Linked DNA regions of Ammoniphilus sp. CFH 90114. The protein of the gene in region 1 interacts with the protein of each later gene in a pairwise test. Links are inferred from orthologs where the notes say so. Each region holds a gene or a part of one and is shown in the gene's direction. Other genes may lie near its edges. The genes, in order: yhbY and rho.

What was found.
Region 2: the proteins of yhbY (region 1) and rho interact in binary tests that used the Escherichia coli proteins (3 or more experiments, as listed by UniProt). The link is inferred for Ammoniphilus sp. CFH 90114 from one-to-one orthologs.

Annotation. Positions count from the first base shown.
Region 1 is NZ_SDLI01000001.1:162,453-172,946, forward strand. The notes cover bases 2,643-5,527. They hold yhbY (ribosome assembly RNA-binding protein YhbY), read left to right. Parts: upstream 2,643-3,880; coding sequence 3,881-4,174; downstream 4,175-5,527. Other genes in these bases: yqeH (ribosome biogenesis GTPase YqeH), read left to right, coding at 2,643-2,978; aroE (shikimate dehydrogenase), read left to right, coding at 3,003-3,851; EIZ39_RS00830 (nicotinate-nucleotide adenylyltransferase), read left to right, coding at 4,196-4,756; yqeK (bis(5'-nucleosyl)-tetraphosphatase (symmetrical) YqeK), read left to right, coding at 4,746-5,333; rsfS (ribosome silencing factor), read left to right, coding at 5,337-5,527. In the rest of the region: EIZ39_RS00800 (Fur family transcriptional regulator), read left to right, coding at 56-472; EIZ39_RS00805 (TetR family transcriptional regulator), read left to right, coding at 635-1,204; EIZ39_RS00810 (YqeG family HAD IIIA-type phosphatase), read left to right, coding at 1,343-1,855; more of yqeH, read left to right, coding at 1,860-2,642; more of rsfS, read left to right, coding at 5,528-5,678; EIZ39_RS00845 (class I SAM-dependent DNA methyltransferase), read left to right, coding at 5,668-6,408; spore protease YyaC, read right to left, coding at 6,437-6,970; EIZ39_RS00855 (hypothetical protein), read right to left, coding at 7,045-7,266; late competence protein ComER, read right to left, coding at 7,365-8,192; EIZ39_RS00865 (DUF2533 family protein), read right to left, coding at 8,316-8,570; EIZ39_RS00870 (helix-hairpin-helix domain-containing protein), read left to right, coding at 8,670-9,290; EIZ39_RS00875 (homocysteine synthase), read left to right, coding at 9,393-10,494.
Region 2 is NZ_SDLI01000003.1:8,710-26,211, reverse strand. The notes cover bases 6,694-9,690. They hold rho (transcription termination factor Rho), read left to right. Parts: upstream 6,694-7,550; coding sequence 7,551-8,831; downstream 8,832-9,690. Other genes in these bases: EIZ39_RS07780 (radical SAM family protein), read left to right, coding at 8,856-9,690; glpX (class II fructose-bisphosphatase), read left to right, coding at 6,694-7,398. Outside these bases: EIZ39_RS07825 (hypothetical protein), read right to left, coding at 1-252; rpoE (DNA-directed RNA polymerase subunit delta), read left to right, coding at 407-943; EIZ39_RS07815 (CTP synthase), read left to right, coding at 1,153-2,754; EIZ39_RS07810 (response regulator), read left to right, coding at 2,869-3,234; fba (class II fructose-1,6-bisphosphate aldolase), read left to right, coding at 3,307-4,170; fsa (fructose-6-phosphate aldolase), read left to right, coding at 4,191-4,835; EIZ39_RS07795 (UDP-N-acetylglucosamine 1-carboxyvinyltransferase), read left to right, coding at 5,051-6,319; more of glpX, read left to right, coding at 6,427-6,693; more of EIZ39_RS07780, read left to right, coding at 9,691-10,115; rpmE (50S ribosomal protein L31), read left to right, coding at 10,215-10,412; EIZ39_RS07770 (thymidine kinase), read left to right, coding at 10,480-11,052; EIZ39_RS07765 (hypothetical protein), read left to right, coding at 11,246-11,689; prfA (peptide chain release factor 1), read left to right, coding at 12,096-13,169; prmC (peptide chain release factor N(5)-glutamine methyltransferase), read left to right, coding at 13,172-14,032; EIZ39_RS07750 (putative bifunctional diguanylate cyclase/phosphodiesterase), read right to left, coding at 14,027-15,742; spoIIR (stage II sporulation protein R), read left to right, coding at 15,916-16,515; EIZ39_RS07740 (bifunctional homocysteine S-methyltransferase/methylenetetrahydrofolate reductase), read left to right, coding at 16,830-17,502. UniProt on the Escherichia coli protein: Facilitates transcription termination by a mechanism that involves Rho binding to the nascent RNA, activation of Rho's RNA-dependent ATPase activity, and release of the mRNA from the DNA template.

The DNA of each region.
Region 1 (10,494 bases):
TGATCAACTGGGCTTTGTTAAAATGAAAGTTAAGCAATCGGAAGGGGTTATGGGAATGAATGTGGACCAGGCATTGGAAATCCTTAAAAAAGAAGGGTATAAATATACAGGTAAACGAGAAGAAATGATCCGCATCTTTGCGAATCAAAAGAGATATATGTCAGCTAAAGAGCTGTTAGATCTTATGAAGGATGAGTATCCTAATCTAAGCTTTGATACGATCTATCGCAACTTATCTCTTTTCTCAGATCTTAATATTTTAGAAGAAACCGAATTGAGCGGAGAGCGTAAATATAGATTTCAGTGCAGTGACGATCATCATCACCATCATCTTATCTGCTTAGGATGCGGGAAAACAAAACACCTCAGAGCTTGTCCGTTGGATGGGATGCTCGGAGCTCCCGAAGACTTTACCATTACTGGCCATAAGTTCGAAATCTACGGATATTGCAGCAGTTGTGAGGCACAATAGAACTACCTATCATCTGTCCAGGCTTCGCCTGGATTTTTTCTGCAAATGAATTATATACCATTTAATTGTTTAAAAGGTTATAATGAAATTTAGTATTTCTTCATGATAGAAAAGGGATAAATACATTTCCATGAAGATGATGTTCTTGGAAGGAGAAGGAGCATGTCGGAGCAGCATATATTGGAGGCTTCTAGAAAATTATTTGCCATGTATGGATATGATTACGTATCGGTCAGAAAAATTGCTTCAGAAGCAGATGTTAATATTGGATCAATCTCCTATTATTTCCATAATAAAATTGGAATCCTACAGAAAATTGTAGAAGATTTTTACTTGGGACTAGGAGAGATGATTCACCCTATTTTAGATGGACCGATTACAGACAGAAGTGGCGCTATCAAGGCTCTGACCGGGAGAGCCTTGGAATATATGTACAATCATTTTGATTCCTCTAGAGTGGTGTTGAGGGAGATTACCTTAGAAACGGAACGGTTTGAAGAAGTCATAAAGCCTAATTATATGGCTCTTAACAATAAGCTCATCACCTTTTTTGAACGAGTTGGAACGGAGGAACCTCGCAGAGCCCTTATTAAGTTTATGGCTTTGACTCGCTATCCATTCTCTAACGCCAATAGTGTGGAGCTTTATTATCAGCGGCCGTTTGGTCCTGACTTGTTTGATGAATACATTGAAACCGTCCTGTCATCTTTATCAAGCGAACTGTCGGCTTAAAGCCAACAGTTTTTTTGTCCTAAGTATGTGAACTTTAAACGGTTTTCTCAATCTTTGCTGCGGTTGTTTGAATATGGTATAGTAAACTCCGAAAAAATAAGAAAATAAGAACTTGATGGCGAGGTGTCTGCCATGTTACTGAAGAAGCTGCTTCCTGATTTACATGTCTACTCCATATACGATATAGATCTTCAAGCGTTAAAGAAGCGTGGGATTAAAGGGATTGTCACGGATCTTGACAATACACTTATTGAGTGGGATCGACCGAATGCAACTCCGAAGTTGATGGAATGGTTAAACCATTTGAAGGAGGAGGGCTTTCAGGTCATTGTTGTATCCAACAATAATCGCATTCGAGTATCCGCTTTTGCGGATCCTCTGGGAATTCCGTATATTCATGCTGCAAAAAAACCAACTCGAACTCCATTTCAGGATGCCATGAGAAGGTTAGATCTTTCGCCTGAAGAGATTGTCGTGATTGGCGATCAGATGTTTACCGATGTATTGGGAGGTAATCGGTTAGGACTGTATACCATCTTAGTGGTACCAGTCGCCCAAACGGATGGCTTTTTTACCCGATTTAACCGACAATTGGAACGAATTGCTCTTTCTTGGATGAGGAAAAAAGGGCTGATAACTTGGGAGGATTAACAAAATGGAATCGATTGTTGATACAAGACATTGTGCTGGCTGCGGAGTAGTCATCCAAGTGGATGATCCTAAGAGACCGGGATATGTTCCAACAGGCGCATTAGCGAAAGAAAAAATTATATGTCAGCGCTGTTTTCGAATCAAGCACTATAATGAAGTAGCTCAAGTCTCGATGGATGATGATGACTTTGTGCGCATCTTAAACCAAATCGGGAATACCAAGGCACTCGTCGTTAAAGTGGTTGATATTTTTGATTTTAATGGAAGCTGGCTAAAAGGGCTTCATCGGTTTGTGGGAAAAAACCCGATACTATTAGTAGGGAATAAACTTGACTTATTGCCTAAAGCAATTAATGCAAATCGTCTGGTCAATTGGATGAAATATGAGGCTAAACAATTAGGGTTAAAACCTGTGGATGTGGTCCTTTGCAGTGCCCAAAAAGGAACGGGGATCGACCGATTAGTGGAAGCGATGTCTACATACCGAAAACGTCAAGATGTGTTCGTTGTAGGAGCTACCAATGTGGGAAAGTCTAGCTTAATCAACCGTCTTCTTAAGGAGTATGGTGGGGGTGAAGATGAACTGACCACCTCAAGGTTCCCTGGTACTACTCTTGATATGATTGAAATTCCCATCGATGATCAAACCTCCTTATTTGATACTCCGGGAATAATCAATCGTGATCAGATTGTACATATGGTAGATCCAGAGGACTTAAAGCTGATCTCACCTGATAAGGCGATAAATCCTAAGGTGTATCAATTAAACGATAAGCAAACTTTGTTTTTCGGAGGAATGGCGCGTATCGACTTTGTACGGGGAGAAAAGCAATCATTCGTTGTCTATGCCTCCAATAGAATCTCGATTCATCGTACCAAATTAGAAAAGGCTGATGAGCTCTACCAGACGCATTTAGGGACTGACATTCTTTCACCTCCAACAGGTGAAAAAGCCAAAAACTTGCCTCCCTTGCGGAGGGTATCCTTTAAGATTCCTCCAGGGGAAAAGAAAGATATCGTGATCTCTGGACTCGGTTGGATCACTCCTGGACAAACAGGTGCCTGGGTTGATGTGCACGTACCTGTTGGGGTCTCTGTTGTGTTGCGAAATTCTCTCATATAGGATCAAGGGGAGAGGGGGATAACCATGAATAATCAAACCGTTATGACAGGGCTGTTTGGTAATCCAGTTAGCCAATCTATGTCACCGGATATGCATAATGCAGCCTTTAAATACTTAGAGCTTAATTATGCTTATGCTGCTTTTGCTATTTCCAAGGAGAACTTGCCCGAAGCTGTTAGAGGAATAAGGGCGTTAGGGTTTAGAGGAATCAATGTCACCATTCCGCATAAGGTTGAGGTAATGAAATACTTGGATGAAATTGACGATGAGGCAAGGGAAATCGGCGCTGTAAATACCATTGTGAATCAAGACGGAAGGTTGATTGGGTATAATACAGATGGACAAGGTTTTGTGTTGTCCTTACTTGAGGAAACCGGTGTTCAATTGAAAGGGAAACGCGTTCTTATGATTGGGGCTGGTGGTGCTGCCCGAGCTGTTGCTGTCTCTTTGGCTAGGCATGGGGTCCAGCAAATCGTCGTAGCTAATCGCAGTCAAGAAAAGGCCGAAGAGCTGGCTGCTCATCTGAAAAAACATACCGATGCTTCAGCCATCCAGTTGAATGATTTAAATGCCCAACAATTTGCTGAAACAGATCTGTTAATTAACACGACTTCTATCGGAATGTATCCAGAAGTGGATGTCCTACCAATTCCTGGAGAGTATCTCCATAAAGGTTTGTTAGTAAGTGATCTGATCTATAATCCTTTAGAAACCAAGCTGCTTAAGGAAGCCAAAATGATAGGTGCAAAGACTCATAATGGAATGGGAATGTTCATCCAACAGGGGGCATTGGCTTTTGCGTTATGGACCCAATGCGATGCTCCAATAGATGTGATGAAAGAAACCGTCCTGAAAAAGCTTAAGAGCAAGTAAAAGAATATAAGGTAAAAGGAGTGAAAGGGATGCTAACCGGAAAGCAGAAGCGTTTTTTGCGTGCAGAAGCTCACCACTTAACCCCAATTTTTCAAGTGGGAAAAGGTGGAGTAAATGAGAACTTAATTAAACAAATTGAAGAAGCCTTAGAGGTGCGTGAATTAATTAAGGTATCTATTTTAGATACTTGCGGTGAAGATAAGAACGAAGTGGCCGAAAGGTTATCTGAGGGAGCAAATGCTGAACTTGTGCAATTGATTGGCCGAACTGTCGTATTGTACAAAGAATCTCGTGAACATAAATCGATCGTGCTTCCCACTTAAGAGCTTATGAAGATTGGAATCATGGGGGGAACGTTTGACCCTATTCATGTCGTCCATATGATGGTGGCAGATCAAGTTTGTCAACAGCTTAAACTTGACCAGGTTTGGTTTATGCCGGCTCATATTCCTCCTCATAAGGAAGGAAGTACCGTCTCAGATTCACTCCATCGAGTAAAGATGGTCGAATTGGCTATAGAGAAAATTCCTTATTTTGAGCTGAGCTCATTTGAATTGGAACGTCCAGGTCCCTCTTACACGATAGATACGGTACTTCTCCTTAGGAAGGAGTTTCCAGAGTGTGAGTTCTTCTTTATTATTGGAGGAGATATGATCGATTACTTGCCGAACTGGCATCGAATTGATGAATTGGTGCATCTTGTTCAGTTTGTAGGAGTTCATCGCCCTGGGTACCTGCCTAATAATGAGTTCTCTGAACACCACGTTATCATCGTCAGTATGCCGCAGATGGAGTTATCATCAACGTATATCCGCAATCATAGACGAATCGGAGGCTCGATTCGCTTTATGGTGACAGAAGAGGTTGAAAGATATATTGAGGAGAATCGGTTGTATGAATCCTGAATTATTACTTGAACAAGTAAAGACCCAGATGACAGAGCATCGGTTTAATCATACGATAGGGGTTGCCGATACGGCAGTCCTGCTTGCTCAACGGTATGGAGCGGATAAGGAACAAGCCTACTTGGCAGGGATTTTACATGATTATTGCAAATACTGGGACAAAGAAAGAATGAAGGAAATCATGGTTGAGCAGAATGACACGATTCCTGCTGATCTTCTAGAGTTCGATAAAGAATTGTGGCATGCACCAGTAGGGGCGTATGTTGTGCAAAGAGACCTTAAAATCCAGGATCCTATGGTCTTAGATGCCATACGATACCATACTTCAGGCCGCCCTGGGATGAGTTTGTTAGAAAAGATATTATGGCTAGCGGATTATATCGAGCCGGGAAGGCATTTTCCAGGAGTAGACGAAGTACGGGAGTTGGCTGTTCAGGATTTGAATAAAGCCATAGCGAAGGCTATGGGGAATACGATTATCTTTTTGGTTAAACAGCGTAAACGTATCTACCCCTTAACACTTGAAACATATAATGATATTGTCTATCAACTGAACCAGGAAGGAAAGGAGTCGTGAGACATGACGGTACTTGAAATTGCGAAGAAATCTGCCGAGATTGTAGAAGATAAAAAGGCAGGTAATGTACTGATCTTAGATATTCAAGGACTTTCTGTAATTGCGGATTATTTTGTTATCTGTCACGGGAATTCTTCCACCCAAGTCCAAGCTCTTACTTCTGAATTGAAAAAGAGAATGAATGAGCTAGGTATCGAAATTAAAGGAGTGGAGGGGTACGATGATGCCAGATGGGTCCTCGTGGACTTAGGGGATGTAGTCGTCCACATTTTCCATAAAGATGAGCGTGAATATTATAATATAGAACGAATTTGGGGAGATGCAGGTATTGTCGGTGTTCACTAGCTATCAACATTTAGCTCAAGTCTATGATCAATTAATGACAGAAGTTCCGTATGAGTTATGGATTCAGTACGCGGAAAAGATGTGGAAGGAAACATCGCCGAAGAAGATCATCGATTTAGCTTGTGGTACAGGCTCAATTTCTATTCCCTTTGCTGAATTGGGATATGAGGTTACCGGGGTAGACTTATCTGAAGAAATGCTGGCTGTGACCTATAATAAAGCGAAGGAAAAAGGCGTACCGATTCAACTGCTCCACCAGGATATGAGTGAACTAGAGATTCCTATGACAGTGGATGCTGTAGTATGCTTTTGTGATTCCCTAAACTATCTGACGGAGCCGGGTGCTGTTCTAGAAACCTTCCAGAGAGTGCATCATGCCCTTAAGCCGGGCGGTCTATTTTTGTTCGATGTTCATTCTCTCTATAAAATTAATCATGTGTTTGGTGATCATACCTTCACGCTAACGGAAGAGGATATTGCTTACATATGGCAGTGCTATTTAGAAGAGGGATCTTTGGTTACACATGAGTTAACGATTTTTGTGCGAGAGGGCCCATTGTATAAGCGGTTTGAGGAAGTCCATGTTCAAAAGGGATATAGTCATGAGGAAATTGTAAAGTGTCTTAAGACAGCTGGATTTGACTTGCTAAGTTGTACAGCTGACTTTACAGATGAAGCACCGGAAGAACAAAGTGAAAGAATCTTTTATGCTGCAGTAAAAACAAAATAAGAGGGCTGACCTTAAGGTCCAGCCTCTTTTAGTTTTTTAAGGCATATAGAATGGAATCAGATATTACTTGGGCCATCTGCATGACAGTATGAAGACGTGTGTTTTGCAGGACGATAGAATCGAGGAAACCACTGGCATTAACAATTCCCTTGATGTGAAAATCACCGACAGAAGGCAGGACCTTCTTTACACCAAGCCCAGGTCGCAAGGGTCCATCAACCACTTGAACATCACCCACATGCTGGGATAAACCGAGACAAGCATCAACAGCAATAACGAGCGGATTAGGTTGCAGGGCAAGCTTATGAACGGCCTCCTTTAGATTAAGGGCATGTACGGGTTTTTCAAGGGTTCCCCATACTTCAGGATAGATGAGATTTTGTTTTTCTAATAGCATGCCAACTAAAGGTCCAAGGCAATCTCCGGTGCAACGGTCTGTGCCGATACAAAGGATAATCAAATTCTCATATTCCGGACTTTTTTCAAGTCGCTCTTTAATCTTTGATCCTAATAAGGGAACTGCTCGTTGATTCTTATGGGAGAGCTGATATAGCAGGGACATTCGGCAATCACCTGCTATATCCTATTCAAATTAAAATTCTTAAGCGTCCGGGGAGAAGCGGATTTTTCTTTTTGTTAGTCAGCTTCGAATTCTCCGTATACAGCTCCATCCTCATACCCCTTTAAGGTGTTATGATAGGTGATAAGGTTATTTGCTTTTAGAAAAGCATCAAACTCTTGGTCAGAAATCGTAGCATGCATACCTTCCGATTGGGGAGAAAAAGAAGATTTGCCACCCCGAATATCATCAAAGAACATGGATAGCATAGCGTCATTTTTTAACTGTAAACGTATCAAGTCCAGTTCAACTCCTTTTTGATATTAGTATTCCAAAAAAGAGGGAATTAAAAAAGGCTAATCCCAGAAAGTCTTCTTTGACTCTCTGGGATTAGCCTTTATTTGTTTTCGTGATAGAACATATGGGCGACTTCCTCTAGGTCTGTGTGGTACTTGCGATGAGTATTTATAAATACTTGATTAAATACATCCCCTATATTCTCTAAGGCCTGTAAGCCGGCTCCTGTAACCCCTCCAGGAACAACCACTCTTTGTTGGAGGGTCTCTAAATCAAAGGGTCCTTTAGAAATTAAGTCAGCTAATCCCACAATCATGTGACTTGCTAAGAATGTTGCCTGCTCACGGCTGATTCCAGTTTCCTCTACTGCAGCGGAAATAAAGCGCTGTAGCAGATAACTCATAAAGGCAGGGCCACAACTCACAATATCAGAAGAAACTCGTGTGTTGGATTCATCAATCTCCAGGGGAGTACTAATCTTAGAGAAGAGTTCCCGAAGTAATTGTCGTTCTTCCTCACTGCAGCGGCTTCCAAACATCATGAGTGAAGCTCCTGCTTGAACGGAATTGGTGATGCTAGGGATAATTTTCGCTACACTGCAGGGTAACTGCTTTTCTAGGTCCGCGAGCAGAATAGGACTCGTAATGGATATAATCAAGTGATTAGGTTTGACATATGGACCCACTTCATCGAATACCTTTTTAAATTCCAGAGGCTTAACGCATAAGAAAATGACTTCAGCTTCCCTTACAACCTGGATGTTATTGCTAGCTACGCAGAGCCCAGGGTAATTCTCTGCAATTCTTAGAGCTTTTTCCCTTGTGCGATTGCTGCAGATGACTTGATCAGGATGAAGAGCGCCTGTTGACATAAACGATTCAAGCAGGATACTTCCCATACTCCCTGTTCCGATAAAGCCGACACGCATGATAAATTCCTCCCGTATGTCAATATATACCCTATATCTATGACGAACAGGGTTATTCCATACGTTAATTTGCAGAGAGCTTTATGTATAGAGTATTGAATCGTAGGAAGACCTTGCGTTATACTAGTTTTGGCTAACTAGATCTAGGACCATTTGCTTCGTGACCCTTTTACGAGTTGGGAGATGATGCTTAAGAGCAAATTGATTAATTTCCTCTGTTACCTTATTAATAGCCTCTACTGAGTATTCTTCCCCGTTTTTTGCCTTTTCGAGAACCTTGCTGATTTCTTGTTCTCTCTTTCTATCTAAGTTCTTATAAGATTCTACAAGGCTTACGGTTTGATTAACCTTCTTCGAAATTTCATGATGGACACTCATGAATGTCTACCCCCATTCCTCTTTATGCTATTCGATTATAATGAAACCCACCCCATAATACAAGCTAATCCACTTGATTTTACTAGTAAGGAGTCTGATATGTTAAGTTGGACCACCCGTGAAAAGAAGCTTGCTGCTCTAGCTGCCATAGCCGTATTATTACTAGTTAGTTTACTATTTTACGTCTGGCGTATAGGACAAGATGATGAACCTGTTCCTTTTTCTCCCTATTCTGTAGAAGATGAGTCGAAGCAGGCAGGGCAGGAAGAATTAGAACCCATCCCTGATGAAACGATGATCTGGGTGGATGTGAAGGGAGCCGTTGTCCATCCTGGAGTTTATGAACTAACAGAGGATGCGCGAGTTTATTTAGCTATCGAACGAAGCGGGGGATTCAAGCCAGACGCAGAGACCCGTGGCGTAAATCTGGCAAAGCGACTTCAAGATGGAGAACTCGTGTATGTGCCCATGAAGGGAGAACATCCTCCAGTAGAAATAACAGAAGAAAGGATGAGTGGGGCTAAACCCAAAATAAATATTAATGCAGCCACGGTTGAGGAATTAACCACCCTGCCAGGTATCGGAGGCGTAAAGGCTGCGGCGATTGTAGATTACCGGGACAAGCATGGAAAGTTTCAAAAAGAAAGTGATCTTACAAAGGTGACCGGAATTGGAGAAAAGTCATTGGAAAGGGTAAAAGATCTTATTAGCGTAAGGTGATGATGATGAATTCTGATTAGTTGAAAAACATAGTTGACAGATCGGATTTCAAAACGTATGATCAACTTAATTACAGAGATTTTGTCCGAGGAGGAATGGGAGATGACACAAGAGCGTAAATTGGGATTTGAGACAATTGCTTTACATGGGGGACAGAAGCCTGATCCTGCCACGAATTCTAGGGCTGTTCCTATCTATCAAACTTCTTCCTATGTTTTTAACGATACGGATCATGCCGCCAATTTATTCGCGTTGAAGGAATTCGGCAATATCTATACTCGCATTATGAACCCAACACAAGATGTATTCGAACAACGTATCGCCCAGTTAGAAGGTGGAGTGGGTGCATTAGCCACATCTTCAGGACAGGCTGCTATCACGTACTCTATTCTTAACATTGCTCAGGCGGGTGATGAGATTATAGCTTCTAGCAGCTTATACGGTGGTACATATGCTTTATTTGCTCATACTCTTCCTAAGCTAGGGATTAAGGTTCAATTTGCTGACATCGATCAGCCGGAAGATTTTATTGCTAAATTCAATGACAAGACGAAGGCCGTCTTTATTGAAACGATTGGAAACCCACGTATTAATGTTGCTGATATTGAGAAGGTAGCTGCTATTGCACATGATCATGGTGTTCCATTAATTGTGGATAATACGTTTGCATCACCTTACTTGTGCCGACCTATTGAACATGGAGCGGATATTGTAGTTCACTCCGCAACTAAATTTATCGGCGGACATGGTACGTCTATAGGCGGTGTTATTATAGACGCTGGAAAATTTGATTGGACGAATGGCAAGTTTCCACTGCTCACTGAACCGGATGCTAGTTATCATGGGTTAGTCTATACTCAAGCTCTTGGACCTTTAGCTTACATTATTAAGGCAAGAGTAACCCTATTGCGCGATATCGGAGCAGCTGTGGCGCCATTCAATTCTTTCCTCTTCCTTCAAGGTCTAGAGACCCTTCATTTACGTATGGAGAGACATGTAGAGAACGCGAAGAGGGTAGCGGAATTCCTAGAACAACACGAATTGGTTTCATGGGTCAACTATCCAGGACTAGAAACCAACCCGTATTATGCCTTAGCGAAGAAGTATCTGCCAAAAGGAGCAGGTTCGATCTTTACCTTTGGTCTTAAGGGTGGTTTAGAAGAAGGGAAGAAGTTTATCAACAGCTTGCAGCTCTTCTCCCACT
Region 2 (17,502 bases), on another replicon or contig:
GCTAATGGTTACGGTATAGGTTAGTCCCTTATAATCTAAGCTAAGAGTGAAAATCGTCTCGAATACATCTTCGGCGATCTCGTCAATGACACCCTCTTCGAGTGCTTTAATAGTGGTTGCACCAGGAGCAAAGCCCTGAAGAAAGGGGGCAGGTCGCTCGGAAACAGTCTTAGACAGGATAATAGGCTTGGATTTTGCCTTGAGCAGTTTACCAAATGTAGAGCCTATGGAAGAGTATATGCTGTACGTCATTGTAACTCCTTTTTCAACTCTATTGTATATACTTGATATTGTACCATACATAAAACTGAAAAAGATGCGAGGAAATGTTTGACACTAGTACTATTTTATATAAAAATAGGAATACTAGATGAATAGAATTTTTTCTAGAAGGGAAGTGCGGATCTTGGCAAATCAAACAGAGCAGGACAAATGGCAGGAAGTTGCTCTTGTAGATATTTCTTACGAGGTATTAGATCGTGCAAGCAAGACCATGAACTACAAGGAAATCTTTAAGGATGCAGCCAACTTAAAGGGGCTTACCGATGAAGAACTAATGGAGCTTGTTCCGCAAGTATATACGGAGATGAACCTGGATGGCCGATTCATCTGTATCAGCGCCGGTGAATGGGGACTCAAGAAGTGGTACACTACAGAGGCGATTGAAGAATCCATTGAGGCCTTGGCAAGAGCGAAGGGTATCGATGATGATGACGATGATTATGGCTTCGATGATGAAGAAATTACAGATGAAGATTTCACAGAGATCGAGGACTACGATAATCCTGATGAAGACGAAGAAGTAGATGATGAAGAGGTTGAAGAAGAAGAAGACCTAGAATTTGAAGAAGAGGAAGATGGCGAGTTCGAAGAGGAAGGCGACGATGAATTTGCCGATGATGAAGAGGGAGATGACGTCGACGAAGAGGACGACGATAAATAGGCTCAACCTAAGTTAATTTTTCCTTGACAACAAGTTGTTTCCTTATGTAGAATTCTCGATGGGCTAATTAATGGTATCGAAAGAAATAAGAAACAAAAGTGCCCCTTACCGACTTAGAGGTTTGGGAGTATCTTTTGTTTTTTTTTTGTTTAACTTGCAAAAGATAGAAACTAATGACATGTTGGATCATGCAGAAAAGAGGGGTAGCTATGGCAAAGTACATTTTCGTCACGGGAGGAGTTGTTTCTTCTCTTGGTAAGGGTATTACGGCAGCGTCGTTAGGTCGACTGCTTAAGAACAGAGGACTGCGGGTCACGATGCAGAAGCTAGATCCGTACATCAACATTGATCCAGGTACAATGAGTCCGTATCAGCATGGAGAAGTTTTTGTTACCGATGACGGAGCAGAGACGGACTTGGACTTGGGCCACTACGAGCGCTTTATCGATGTTAACCTGAATTCCAACAGCAATGTGACAACAGGGAAGATTTATTCTTCTGTCATTAATAAGGAACGCCGTGGAGATTATCTAGGTGGAACGGTTCAAGTTATTCCACACATCACGAATGAAATTAAAGAGAGAGTGTTCCGTGCTGGACGTACAGGAGATGTGGATGTGGTCTTGACGGAAATCGGGGGAACGGTAGGGGATATCGAGAGCTTACCATTCTTAGAAGCGATTCGTCAGATTAAGAGCGATATCGGTCGGGAAAATGTGATGTACATCCACTGCAGCTTGATTCCTTATCTTTCTGCTGCAGGAGAATTAAAGACGAAACCTACTCAGCACAGTGTAAAAGAGCTTCGCAGCTTAGGAATTCAACCGAATGTCGTGGTTTGCCGAACAGAGCAGCCTCTCTCTCAAGATATGAAGGATAAATTAGCACTGTTCTGCGATATCGATCCGAAGGCGGTTATTGAAGCACGCGATGCGGAGACGCTATATGAAGTTCCGTTAATGATGAAGGAACAAGGCTTAGATGACTATGTGGTGAAACACTTGGGTCTGCAGGCAGGCGAACCGGATATGACCGAGTGGGAGGAGTTAGTCCGTAAGGTTAAGAATCTTACAGATACGACTCGAATTGCCATTGTTGGTAAGTATGTAGCGCTTCACGATGCTTATCTCAGCGTAGCAGAAGCCTTATACCATGCTGGATTTGATAATGGAACAGATATAGATATCAAGTGGGTGGATGCCGAAGAGGTAACTCCGGACAACGTTCAGGAAATGTTGGGAGATGTGGACGGAATCTTAGTACCGGGCGGATTTGGTGATCGCGGAGTGGAAGGGAAGATTACTGCTGCTCGTTTTGCTCGTGAGAATAAAGTTCCTTTCCTTGGGATTTGCCTAGGTATGCAAATTGCCTGCATAGAGTATGCTCGTCACGTCCTGGGATACGAGGGAGCCAACAGTTCGGAGATTAACCCTGATACGAAGTATCCGGTCATTGACTTGCTACCAGAACAAAAGGATATTGAAAACCTTGGGGGTACGATGCGTCTAGGCCTTTCTCCTTGCAAGGTGGAAGAAGAAAGCTTAGTTTATCATGCTTACGAGAGTACCTTAATCTACGAGCGCCATCGTCACCGTTACGAGTTTAACAATGAGTACCGTGAAGAGATGAAGAAGGCTGGATTCCGTTTCAGTGGAACTTCTCCTGACGGACGCTTAGTAGAGTGCATTGAAGTTGTGGATCATCCATGGTATGTGGCTACACAGTTCCATCCGGAGTTTACCTCTCGTCCGAACCGTCCACAACCGTTATTCCGTAAGTTTGTACAAGCTTCTAAGCAATTAAAGCAATAAATTCAGATTTTTTTAGCAGGAATTTTCTACCTCTACGACGAATGTAAGAGATGGTGTTTAGAAAAAAAGATGGAACTCGTTTTCCAATCACGTCATAGAGGAGGAACAGCAGGTATGTCTCAGAACAAGGTACTTATTGTAGACGATCAGTATGGAATTCGCGTGCTTCTTTATGAAGTGTTTGGCAAGGAAGGGTACGAAACCTTCCAAGCAGCCAACGGTAAGGAAGCTCTGGACATTGTGACGAAGCAATCGCCTGACTTGGTAATCTTAGATATGAAGATCCCAGGGATGGATGGACTCGAGATATTGAAGGAAATTAAAAAGATTGATAAGAGCATTAAGGTTATCATGATGACTGCATACGGTGAACTGGACATGATAAAGGAAGCCACTGAACTTGGCGCTATTACCCATTTCACCAAGCCGTTTGACATTGATGAACTTAGATTGGCGGTTAAGAGCCAATTGGCTGTGTAAGAACAACTCCTGGGAAAGCAACATGTCTTTCCCATCCTGTTAAAGAAAGAACCATTTTTAGGAGGATCGATCATGCCGTTAGTGTCGATGAGAGAAATGCTGAACAAAGCTGTAGAAGGAAAGTATGCTGTAGGGCAGTTTAACTTGAATAACCTAGAGTTTACCCAAGCCATTCTTCAAGCAGCGAAAGAAGAGAACTCTCCAGTAATCCTTGGAGTCAGTGAAGGTGCTGCTCGTTATATGGGTGGATTCAAGACGGTTGTCGCTATGGTGAAGGCTCTTATGGAAGAGTACCAGGTGAATGTACCCGTAGCGATTCACTTAGATCACGGTTCATCTTTCGAAAAATGCGTTGAAGCGATGTACGCTGGATTTACATCCGTTATGATTGATGGATCCCATCATCCGCTTGAAGAGAACATTGCCTTAACGAAGAAGGTTGTAGATGTTGCTCATACCTTAGGAATTTCCGTAGAAGCTGAATTAGGACGCATTGGTGGACAAGAGGACGACTTGATTGTTGATGACGCGGAAGCTGCTTATGCGGTACCTGCTGAATGTGATCAGTTAGTCCGCGAAACAGGCGTAGATTGCTTTGCTCCGGCTCTGGGATCTGTTCACGGACCTTACAAGGGTGAGCCAAATCTAGGATTTGACCGTATGGAAGAGATCCAAAAGCTTACAGGTGTACCTTTAGTTTTACACGGAGGAACAGGTATTCCAACAAAGGATATTGGGCGTGCGATTTCCTTAGGGACAGCTAAAATCAATGTAAACACCGAGAACCAAATGGCATCTGCCGCAACGGTTCGTAAGGTTCTAGCTGAGAAGCCAAATGAGTATGATCCACGCAAATACTTAGGTCCTGCTCGCGAAACGATTAAGGAAACGGTAAAAGCGAAGATGCGCGAATTCGGAAGCAGCAATCAAGCGTAAACCAAACCAGGAGGAACGCAATGAAATTTTTCATCGATACGGCGAATGTTAATGAAATCCGTGAAGTGAATAGTTGGGGAGTACTGGCTGGAGTTACGACCAATCCTTCTCTTGTGGCTAAGGAAGGGCGGGATTTCATTGAGAACCTCAAGGAGATCATTGAAATCGTAGATGGCCCAATTAGTGCTGAAGTGATTAGTACAGAAGCAGAGGGCATGATTGAAGAAGGGGAAAAGCTGGCTTCTTTATCGAAGAACATTGTCATTAAGGTTCCGATGACAGCAGAAGGTCTTAAGGCTGTTAAGCATTTCGCAAGCAAACAAATTAAGACGAATGTGACGCTTGTCTTTTCCGCTAATCAAGCCTTACTGGCTGCTCGAGCTGGTGCGACTTATGTTTCACCGTTCTTGGGGCGCCTAGATGATATCGGTCAGGATGGGCTATTGCTGATCTCCGATATTGTTGACATTTTCAATGCTCATGGTTTGGAGACGGAGATTATCTCAGCGAGTATTCGTCATCCTATTCATGTCACAGAAGCAGCGAAAATGGGAGCTCATATCGCAACTATCCCGCATAAGGTGTTTGAGCAGATGCTGAAGCATCCTTTAACAGATCAAGGGATTGAAAAATTCTTGGCTGATTGGGAGAATGCAAAAAAATAAGAAGTTAATTGGAGCCCATGGGGCACCTCAAACAAGCTATAAATTTCGACAGTAGAAAAAAAGCACCTTATATAAGGTGCTTTTCCTCCTGTCAGCCTGTATTAGAGAAGTTTCCTAGACTCCAACCTCAATCCCTTAACCTCACCTAATTATTGTCAAATCAAAAAGATCACAAAAAAGAGACAACAGAGAAGAGAACCGAGCGGGAGGCAATTATGGAGAAACTGTGCATTAAAGGCGGAATACCGCTTAAGGGGAAAGTTTCAATCAGTGGAGCCAAAAACAGTGCCGTCGCATTGATTCCTGCAACCATCTTGGCTGAATCTCCGACGATTATTGATAATCTTCCAAAAATTAATGATGTACAAATCTATATCGAGATCTTAAAAGAACTAGGGGCTAAGGTCGAGCTAGATGGCCATTCTCTTTATGTGGATCCAACCGGAATCGCACCTAAGCCTCTTCCAAACGGGAAAGTAAAAAAGCTTAGAGCCTCCTATTATTTAATGGGTGCTTTATTAGGACGTTTCGGCGAAGCATTCATTGGGCTGCCTGGAGGATGTAACTTAGGTCCACGTCCAATTGATCAGCATATTAAAGGTTTTGAAGCACTGGGGACAAAAATTGAATCTCGTGATGGAGCGCTTTCCTTAGTGGCTGAGGAGCTCATCGGAAATAAGATCTATCTTGATGTTATCAGTGTAGGAGCAACCATTAATATTATGTTGGCTGCTTCAAGGGCAAAAGGCACAACCATTATTGAGAACGCGGCTAAAGAGCCGGAGATCATTGATGTAGCAACCTTGCTGTCATCTATGGGTGCCTCGATTAAAGGGGCGGGTACGGACGTTATTCGAATTACGGGTAAGTCAGAGCTCAGCGGATGTCGTCATTCGATTATTCCTGATCGTATTGAAGCCGGTACTTATATGATTGCTGCTGCTGCAACGCAAGGGGATGTTGTGATTGATCAGGTGATCCCCCGTCATCTTGAAGGAATCTCTGCGAAGCTAGAAGAGATGGGTGTAAAAGTGATTGAACAGGATGAGTCTATTCGGGTCATTGGAGAGAAATTTTATCGTTCTATTGATGTGAAAACAGGAGCTTATCCGGGCTTTGCTACTGATCTGCAGCAACCTATGACAGCGTTGCTTACCCTTGCACAAGGGACAAGCATGGTAACCGATAATATCTATACTGCACGCTTCCGTCATGTGGATGAGTTAGTTCGTATGGGAGCGCAGATTAAGGTAGAAGGACGTTCCGCTATCATCGAGGGCGTGAAGCAATTGCAGGGGGCAACCGTAAAGGCGGCTGACTTGAGAGCTGGAGCAGCCCTTATCGTCGCAGCACTTGCAGCTGAGGGAGTCACCGAAATTACTGGAGTCGAGCACATTGACCGAGGGTATGATATTTTAGAAGAGAAGCTGCGGTTCTTAGGTGCAGAAATTTGGCGTGAACAGAAGGAAAGCACGGAAGAATAATAGGCATATTTTCTTCAAAAGTGCTATCATATTTAACGGAAAAGTGTTTAATGTGTTATCCTTAATTCCGTAAGGGTCGACAGGATAGATAAGAGAGGATGATGGAGATGGAACGGAGTTTATCACTAGAATTAGTGCGCGTAACAGAAGCGGCTGCCTTAGCCTCTGCGCGTTGGATGGGTTTTGGAAAAAAGGATGAAGCAGATGATGCCGCTACGACAGCTATGCGTGCGGAGTTTAACTCTGTACCGATGGTGGGTACGGTCGTGATTGGAGAAGGAGAGATGGATGAGGCTCCGATGCTTTATATCGGGGAAAAACTCGGACTTGGTCTCGGACCTTCTGTTGACGTAGCTGTAGATCCATTAGAAGGTACCAACATTGTAGCTAAGGGATTATGGAACGCCATGAGTGTCCTTGCTGTTGCAGATAAGGGAAATCTGCTGCATGCTCCAGATATGTATATGGATAAGATTGCTGTTGGTCCAGAGTGTGTAGGAGCGATTGACATCGATCGTACAGTCCGTGAAAACCTTGAGGCGGTAGCCAAATGTAAAGGGAAAGATCTTCGTGAGTTAACAGCGATTATCTTAGATCGCCCTCGTCATGAGAAGATTATTCAAGAGGTTCGCGATGCTGGAGTTCGTATTAAGTTGATCTCCGATGGCGATGTTTCAGCGGCTATTAGTACGGCATTCCAGGACACAGGTGTGGATATTCTATTTGGGGCCGGCGGTGCACCAGAAGGCGTAATTTCAGCTGTTGCTTTGAAGTGTCTCGGTGGAGAAATTCAAGGTCGTCTGCTTCCGCAGAACGAAGAAGAGATCGAGCGATGCAAGCGAATGGGATTAGTGGATCCTCACCAGGTTCTTCGTATGGAAGATTTAGTAAAAGGTGATGACGCCATCTTTGCTGCTACCGGGGTTACAGATGGGGAATTCCTTCGCGGCGTTCGCTTTAGTGGAAACAGAGCAACGACTCATTCCGTTGTGATGAGAGCGAAAACGGGAACGATCCGTTTCGTTGAAGGGCAGCATCGTTTAGAGCTTAAGCCTAATCTTGTTATGAAAAATGTCTAGTGATGTAATAAAATGATAGGAAGCTGGGGATAATGGTTGGATAGTTTATGGACTTTTCGATTCTATCCCTAGTTGGCTATAATAGATCTTATAGACATAGGATATATCATGAAATTGGAACTGAAAGTTGGTGTTAATTCTAGCATATGGACATGCATTTAGCGGAATTAGAAGAGAAGAAATTAACGGATTTGTACAAGCTAGCTAAGCAATTCCAGATATCGTATTATGGGACCATGAAAAAGAAAGAACTGATTTTTGCGATTCTGCGGGCTCAAGCAGAAAAAAGCGGCTTTATGTTTATGGAAGGGGTATTGGAAATCCTGGCAGACGGATACGGTTTCCTTCGACCGATCAACTATTTGCCAAGCGCAGAGGATATTTATATATCTGCTTCACAGATCCGCAGGTTTGATCTGCGTACTGGGGACAAGGTTTCCGGTAAAGTTAGACCCCCGAAAGAAAACGAACGCTATTTCGGCTTATTGCATGTAGAGGCTGTCAATGGTGAAGATCCCGAAATCGCTTCGGAACGGCTTCATTTTCCTGCCCTAACACCTCTCTATCCCCAAAAGAAGCTTGTATTGGAAACCTCACCTGATCGTTTATCTTCAAGAGTTATCGATCTTTTAGCTCCTGTCGGTCTAGGACAGCGCGGTCTTATTGTAGCGCCGCCTAAAGCAGGGAAGACGGTTTTGTTAAAGGAAATTGCGAATAGTATCGCAGAAAATCATCCAGATATTGAATTGTTCGTCTTATTAATTGATGAACGTCCAGAGGAAGTAACCGATATGCAACGATCCGTGAAAGCGGAAGTGGTGGCTTCTACCTTTGATGAACTTCCTGAAAACCACATTAAAGTAGCAGAGCTTGTTTTGGAACGTGCCCAGCGCTTGGTTGAGCATAAGAAAGATGTCGTTATTCTTATGGATAGTATCACACGTCTCGCACGGGCCTACAATCTAGTTATCCCACCAAGTGGTCGTACGCTTTCTGGGGGGATTGATCCTGCTGCTTTCCACCGTCCTAAGCGTTTCTTTGGATCCGCTCGTAACATTGAAGAAGGCGGAAGCTTGACCATCCTAGCGACGGCTCTTGTTGAGACAGGTTCGCGGATGGATGACGTGATTTACGAAGAGTTCAAAGGTACAGGAAATATGGAGCTGCATCTTGACCGTAAATTGGCAGAACGGCGAATTTATCCTGCTATTGATATCCGACGTTCGGGAACTCGCCGTGAGGAGTTATTGTTATCTAAGTTCGAATTGGAAAAGATCTGGACCATGCGCAAGACGATGTCCGAGCATCCGGAATTTACCGATATGTTCTTAAGAAAAATTGGCGAAACCAAAACCAACCTAGAGTTCTTGGAAGCGATCGAGAAGTTCCAGCCGCAAGGACGTTCCAGTCGAACTGCTTCCACGACAGCATAGCAGAAGCCAAAAGGAGTATTTTGCATGAATCTTGTGTATGCCGATAAAAACGGACAAGTCTACGACCATCCTGACCTGCTAGCTGTGGCTAGGAGTGGGGAGAGTCTGTTGGAAATCTTAGAGGAAGAGCTTATTGCCCTGCCAGAGGGGGCTACCTTAGTCAGCCTGCCGAATACCAGACCGATTGGAATGGATCCGGATACGGGTGAGATGACAGCTCTAGAAGAGGCAACAGCAGTCGGCGCGCTTCTGCCTCAGGGATTTACCCGACTTATGCTGCCTGGATATATGAAGACCGATCGAGACTATAAGTTTCCTCTCTTCGGTTACACGGCAGTCGTGTGGAAGGATGACGGATTTTACGTTGCTGCTCGTCAGAGTGATGAGCATTACAAGTGGAATCCGGCCCATTGTTCTTATGAGGAAGTAAAGGTGAAGGTAGGCGAGATGCTGGATGAATATCCAGACAATCGCGTCATGAAGCACCTATCGAACTGTGCATTGGAATATGAATGCTTAACGGCGTCGAATACCTTCCTCAATCGATGGGAAGGGGGAATACCTGTTTCCTATTCCTGTAATGCCGGTTGTTATGGCTGTATTTCTGAACAGCCTGAGGAATCCGGTTTTGTAGCTCCACAAACCCGAATGAATTTTAAGCCGACGATTGAAGAGCTAGTGGAGGTCATGAAGCATCACCTGAAGACGCCTGAGAGCATTATTAGCTTTGGTCAAGGTTGCGAAGGGGAGCCTTCTACCCAAGCGGCTCTTATTACGGAAGCCATTCGAAGGGTCCGTGCGGAGACATCCATAGGCTATATTAATATGAATACAAATGCTGGTTTAACCGATCATATCAAAGCGATTGTAGATTCGGGTTTAGATTTGATCCGTGTTAGTACGATTAGTGCGATAGATGAGCATTACAATGCGTACTATAAACCGCGTGGGTATAATCTGCTGAATGTAGAGAAGTCTCTTCGATACTGTGCAGATAAAGGGGTCTATACGTCCATTAACTATCTTTGCTTCCCGGGAGTGTTTGACCGAGAGGAAGAGATGGAAGCGATGATTGAATTCATTCGACGTTCTGGAGTTCGGTTGATCCAGTTAAGGAATCTGAATATTGACCCAGACAGCTATCTAGAGATGATCCCAAAACCTCAAGGAGAAATCTTCGGAATGAAGCAAGCGATTGAAATTTATCAAGAAGAGCTTCCTGATGTGGTAATTGGTTCGTATACGCATATCCCTCCGAAAGATTTTCCTCTCCGTAGGAGATAATGCCAGTTGAAAAGGGAATTTTCCCATGTTATAATGACAATTGTGTTTAATTTGTACTCTGGTCTACAGATAGGATCAGGGCGGAAAGAGGTGAAAAGAATGAAACCAGCAATCCATCCTAATTATAAAGTGACTAAGGTTACTTGCGCTTGTGGAAACGAGTTCGAAACAGGATCTGTAAAAGAAAACCTTCGCGTTGAAATCTGCTCTGAGTGCCATCCTTTCTATACAGGTAAGCAGAAGTTTGTAGATGCAGGCGGACGTGTGGACAAGTTTAAGAAAAAATACGGTATCTAATTCCATACCGAGAGCAAGCGGGCAGGGTTTCCTGCCCGCTTTATTTTGTACTCAAGGAGACATCTGTATGGCTCAATTGTATTTTCGTTATGGTGCAATGAATGCTTCGAAGTCCATTCAGCTGTTAACCGTTGCACACAACTATGAGCAGTCCGGGAAGCGTGTCTTGGTTTTTACTCCAGCGATTGATGATCGTTATGGAGTAGGAAAAGTCGCTTCAAGAGTTGGGATTAGTCGAGTGGCCATCGCGATTCATGAAGATACTGACCTATATGCAATAACGAGTAGTCAACAGGAGCTTCCGCATTGTGTGTTGGTCGACGAGGGTCAATTTCTAAGTGCTGCTCATGTCGTTCAACTTACTCACATTGTGGATAAGTTAAATATCCCGGTAATTGTGTACGGATTGTTGAAGGATTTTAAAAATCAATTATTCGAAGGCTCCCGTGCGATTCTTTGTGAAGCGGATAAAATTGAAGAAATTAAAACCGTGTGTGTCTATTGCAATAAGAAGGCAACACATATTTTGAAGTATAAAGAAGGCCAACCCGTATACTCAGGGGAGACCATTGAGATCGGCGGAGAAGAGACGTACAGCAGTGTATGTAGAAAGCATTATTATCACCCGCCACAAACTTAAAGCCGCAGATAAACAGCTCATTCCCCATTAGGTGGGAATTGGGCTGTTTTTAATTTTGACGAATCTTATGTGGCAGGTATCGCCATGGAGCTGTGGATAAGATATGAATTGGGGACAGAGGTTAGTGGAAAAAAGTTTGCAGAGAGAACCATCGGACTTAAGGATACCCTAAGAAACGAGGGAGGTGTCACTCTTGCAACGTAAAACTCTATATTATGCCTTTATGCTCTGCCTGGTGATGTTGGTTTCTGCTGCTTGTTCTCCTGCCGCTGGCCCGGATCAAAACCGCAAGTTTGGAGTAGCGAATTATACTCCTAATAATGCTTACCATAACCCTTCGGGATTTTATGATGATGACAAAGGGTTTAAGAACGACTTTGTTCCAGCTGATTTGAATCCCAATTTAGTTACTGGAACTAATGACTTGTACAACTTAGATGCCGATGCTCAGATTATGGCTGAGATTGCATCTATGGTACAAGGGGTAGAGGATGCAAGGGTTAATCTTAATGGTGGAACCGCTCACGTTAACCTCGACTTAGAAGAGGGAGTGGATGTTGCAGCTGTAAAAGCCACTGTTTATCAACGTGTACAGTTCAAAATGCCTCGATATCGAATAGATGTGGACGTGAGATAGCCCGGATTATTCCGGGTTATTTCATTATCTGATTTCCTTTTAGTCATCCTCAGTGGTTAGCGGACATCGGGTGCGTTATCAGGGCCAAAATCGATTGAATTGCAGTTAAAACGGACAGGAGATGCGTTATTTCTTTAAAATACAGCTTGGTGTCACCATTATTAAGGGAATAAGGAACTCCATGTCCGATAAAAGCTCCGTTGAAGGTGTTTTAGATAAAATAAGATATCATATGTCCGTTGAGCCCAAGTCAAAGTAACAACCAATGAGATAATTTGTACAAAGTCGGGGATGGCCCCGCTTTTTCAATTTTAGGCGTATAGATTTACACATTCCTTTGACATGCTACATAATAATCATTATAATTATAATGTTCTAAGTGAAAATAAGTTAGAGGTGAACTGCTGTGTTTGATCGTTTGGAAGCAGTAGAAGAACGTTACGAGAAATTAACCGAGTTACTATGTGATCCCGATATAATGAACGATCCGTCTAAGCTTCGAGATTATTCAAAAGAACAATCGGACATGGAAGAGACGGTTCAAACCTACCGTGAATATAAATCTGTAACTGCCCAGTTGAAAGATGCGAAAGCCATGCTTGATGAGAAGCTCGATGATGAGATGCGCGAGATGGTCAAGATGGAAATTGATGAATTGACTGAGCGCAAGGAAGAGCTTGAGCAGCAGATCCATGTCTTATTGTTGCCGAAGGATCCGAATGATGATAAGAACGTGATCGTCGAGATTCGTGGAGCGGCAGGTGGAGATGAAGCAGCACTATTTGCTGGTGACCTTTACCGTATGTATACTCGTTTCGCAGAAAAAGCAGGATTCAAGACCGAGATTATGGAAGCAAGCTATAATGATCTAGGTGGTTTTAAGGAAGTTATTTTTGCCGTGAAGGGTAAAGGAGCTTATAGCAAGCTGAAGTTCGAGAGCGGTGCACACCGTGTACAGCGTATTCCTACTACCGAATCTGGTGGACGGATTCATACGTCGACTGCCACAGTCGCTGTGCTTCCAGAAGTAGAAGATCTTGAAGTTGAGATTCACGATAAAGACATTCGAATTGATACCTTCTGTTCTAGTGGAGCGGGTGGACAGAGTGTTAATACGACGAAGTCTGCCGTCCGTGTATTGCATGTTCCAACAGGGATCATGGTTAGCTGTCAGGATGAGAAGTCACAGCACTCCAATAAGGATAAAGCGCTTCGCGTTCTAAGAGCACGCTTGTATGATCTAGAGCAGCAGAAGAAGGCAGCGGAATACGGTGAAATTCGTAAGAGCAAAGTGGGAACGGGAGACCGAAGTGAACGTATTCGTACGTACAATTTCCCGCAGAGCCGAGTTACAGATCATCGCATTGGATTAACGTTGCATAAGCTTGATTATATCTTGAACGGTGAGCTAGATGAGATTATTAATGCTCTAGTTGTAGAAGAACAAGCAGAATTGATGCAAAACGCAGAAGGTCTATAATCATGAACAGTATGACAGTTAGAGAAGCCCTGAGAAGGGCTTCTTCGTTTATGGAGTCATTAGAGGACAACCGCTTTTTAGCCGAAATTATGATTCGTCACGTTCTGAACTGGGATCGTACACAATTCTTTCTTGGCATGGAGGAGACCATTACTGAACGTCAGTGGGCTGAGGTCGAGAGTTTGGTAAAGATAAGAGTTCAAGGAACTCCCATCCAATATCTTACGGGGGAACAGGAGTTTTATGGGCTGACCTTTAAGGTTAATCCCTCTGTTCTCATTCCGCGTCCTGAGACGGAAATTCTAGTGGAAGAAGTGCTGAGAAGACGTAATCCACAAGCTCGTCTTTCGGTTGCTGATATTGGAACAGGCAGTGGGGCCATTGCGGTAACCTTAGCTGTTCACTCAACATGGAAAATGTACGCTGTGGATATTGCGCAGGAATCACTGGATACGGCCAGAAAGAACAGTGAAGTACATGGAGTAGTTGATCGAATTTCCTTTCTTAAGGGAGATCTGTTAAGTCCATTACCAGAGCCTGTGGATATCTTGGTATCGAATCCACCCTATATTCCCACACAGGATGTCCTAGAGCTTGATGTTCAGGTTAAAGATCATGAACCGATGCGAGCCCTGGATGGCGGAATGGACGGTCTAGACTTTTATCGTAGAATATGTGATGGCCTTTCAGGGGTATTGCGATGGGAAGGCTTGGTCGCGTTCGAGGTAGGGATGGGACAAGCGCAAGAAGTAGAAAAGCTATTACAGGAAAGTGGTATGATCGCCAGAACTGAGATCATTAAAGACTTAGCTGGGATCCAAAGAATCGTGATCGGAGAAGGAAAGAGAAGCCTGCAGTCATAGACTGACAGGCTTCTTTGGCAATTTCTCTTCTAACTCATAGGCTGGAAGCGGTCGGCTAAAGTAATATCCCTGGGCTTCCTGGCAGCCCTCATTAGCGAGGAACTCAAGATGATCGCTTGTTTCGACTCCTTCTGCTGTAACGATCAAGTTAAGGTTGAGTGCCACATTAATAATTGTACGAACAATAGCAGCGTCTTGTGTGTCCCTCAACATATCTTGTATAAACGATTGGTCAATTTTAAGTATATCAATGGGAAATCTTTTTAGATAGCTTAGGGAAGAGAACCCTGTCCCAAAATCATCTAACGATAGCCTGACACCCAAACTTCTTAATTGGTTTAACTTCTCGATACAACGGTCCACATCCGTCATAGCTACAGATTCGGTGATTTCTAAGTTTAGATATTGTGGAGGGAGTCCAGACTCTTCTAATGCTGACTCAATGACACGTAAGAGGCGATCCTGAAGAAACTGACGGGTTGATATATTCACACACACGGTAAGGGGGCCATATCCTTCATCCTGCCATTTCTTATTTTGCTTGCAAGCCTCTCTTATGACCCACTCGCCTATGGGTACGATTAACCCAGTCTCTTCAGCAAGTGGAATAAATTGATCGGGGGGAATCGCACCTAATTTCGTATGATTCCAACGCAATAGGGCCTCTGTAGCGATCCATTCACCCGTGCGAATATCTACCTTCGGTTGATAATATACTTTGAATTCTTTTTTATCTAAGGCTCTTCTTAATCCGCTCTCCAACTGTAATCTTTTACTGTTCTGTCCATCCATGTCTTCCGTAAAGAAGTGATAACGGTTTTTTCCTAATTCTTTGGCTCTATACAGGGCAGAATCAGCATGCTTAAGCAACTCATCAGAGCTTGTACCGTCTTGGGGGTAAAAGCTAATTCCGATACTAGGTGTGACGTAAAGTTCGTGATCATTAATCATATAAGGAAAGGAAATGCTCCACAGTATATGTTCCGCTCTCAATTTTGTTTCTTCAGCAGAAGTATCTCCCAAAAGGATAAAGAACTCATCGCCGCCCTGACGACATATAATCTCATCGTTCCCAAGACTGCTGGTTAATCGGTGAGCAACTTGCCGAAGAAGCAGGTCTCCGAATTCGTGACCTAGAGTGTCGTTAATGACTTTGAAACGGTCTAAGTCGACTATCATGACAGCAATCTGTTGATCTACCTGTTCGTCAATAGCATCTAATTTCTCTTTTAATTGTTCTTGAAAATAATGTCGGTTAGGCAGCCCTGTTAAAGAGTCGTAGTAAGCTAAATGGCGGATTTTTTCTTCATTCTGTTTTAGTCTTTGGTTACTCTCTAGTAATACCTGATTGATATTCTTAATTTCTTGTTGTTGTTTTTTTAGTCGATCGGTTAGAAAGCCCATTCCAATAGAAATCATAAAGTTAACGGAGTTATAGACAATTAGAGAATAAATGTTTTCGTATGTATAGGCTACACCCAAGTTGTAATAAAGAAACTCCGTTAGGGAACAGAGGACGAGGGAGAGGCTTGCACCGATGAGTCCGCCACGTAACCCATAATAAAAAGTGAGGAACATGGCCGGGATAAGATGCAACAGCCAAAAAATTTTGTAGGTTGGACTGAGCGAAATATGATTGATGATAGGGAGGAAATAAAGGATGGGGATGGCCCAACTCAAGTGAGGGCGACCAGGGAACATAAGGTTCATAGTAAGGCCTCTTTCCTTTGTGTGATTCATAAGTTAGCCTATCGATATGATATCATACTTTACAGAGCACAGATAAACAAATTTATTCAGAAAATAATTAATAATGTTTAAACCCTTTCTTTTCTGGCTAGACTGATGGCTAAGGAGAAAGAAAAGAGAGGGGAAACAGAAAAATGAAAAAGACAAGCTTAATTTTATTTGCATTTATCATATTGACTATGAGCTGGGAAGAACAGCGTTCTATAGCAACTCTAGTAAAAGAAGAACCTATTCCACAAGAGTCGATCCGATTGCGAGTGATCGCCAATAGCGACTCACCTCAGGATCAGTGGTTAAAGCAAGAAATACGTGATGAAATCAATCTTTATCTTACGAGTAAAGTAGATAGCCTAGACACGGTGGAAGAAGCTCGTGAAAAAATGGAAGAAGAGCTGCCACAACTTCAAGAAATTGTAGAGAAAACGATTACCAACAACGGCTTCTCTTATAATAGTCAAGTAGAGTTAGGAAAGGTGCCTTTCCCAACCAAAATGTATGGACAGTACGTTTATCCTGCCGGAGAATATGAGGCTCTTCGCGTGACAGTTGGACAAGGTATGGGTCAAAATTGGTGGTGCGTCTTATTCCCTCCACTATGCTTTGTAGACATAGACACAGGGGATGCGGTGAAGAAGGAAGAAGAGAATGGCGAGGATGGCGAAGGACCGAAGATTCAAGTGAAGTTCTTTGTATTAGAGGTATTTCAAAAGCTGTATAAGAGTCTCTTTTCCTAAGTAAATCCGTTGACAAATCAGAACGGCATCACGTATGATTACGTTAATATAAATTCTTAAGTATGCAACAAATCTAACACTTTTCTTATTTGGAGCAGGTGGAGGGACTGGCCCGATGAAACCCGGCAACCCGTTAAGGTGTACGACGCCTTAAGACAGGGTGCTAATTCCTGCAGGTACATTCGTTTCCTGGGAGATAAGAAGGGGCTCAAGAAGTTTAAGTTGACTGATTCGGAGAACCTTCTGGCTTATAAGCTGCAGAAGGTTTTTTTATGTTGAGATAAGACTTGGGTGAAAGGCAGGGGAGTGAGAGCATGAGAGAAAAGTCAGGGTTGCGGGAGTTGCTGCAGAATCGAGTATTAATTGCGGACGGAGCGATGGGGACGCTGTTGCATCGATACGGCATACCAGTAGGTACTTGTGGGGAAGAGCTGAATGTGACTCGTCCTGATGTGGTCCGAGATATTCATTTGCAATATGTGCTGGCCGGATCAGAGTTGATTGAAACGAATACCTATGGAGCGAATCGAGAAAAGCTATCTAAATATGGCTTAGAGGACCAGGTGGAGGAATTAAATCGGGCTGGAGTTGGGCTGGCTAGAGAGGCTGCAGGAGACTTGGCTTTTGTAGTCGGTTCCGTAGGAGGGATCCTAGGTGGGAGAAGAAGAAATATCCCGTCAGAAGAACTTAAGGAGGTTTATGCTGAGCAAATTAAGAGTTTAGTGGAAGCAGGAGTAGATGGTCTATTACTTGAGACGTTCTGTTTCGTCGATGAAGCGATCATCGCTCTATCTGTAGCTCGACGCTTTAGCTCGCTGCCTATCATCTGTCAGCTTACGATTCAAGATATCCAAAGAACACAGGATGGCTATTCATTGGAATCCGCTTTTGGCCGTCTAGTGGATGCCGGTGCTGATATTGTGGGCTTGAATTGCTATAACGGTCCAGCCAATATTATTCGTTCTCTAGAGTCTTTACCTGTAAAAG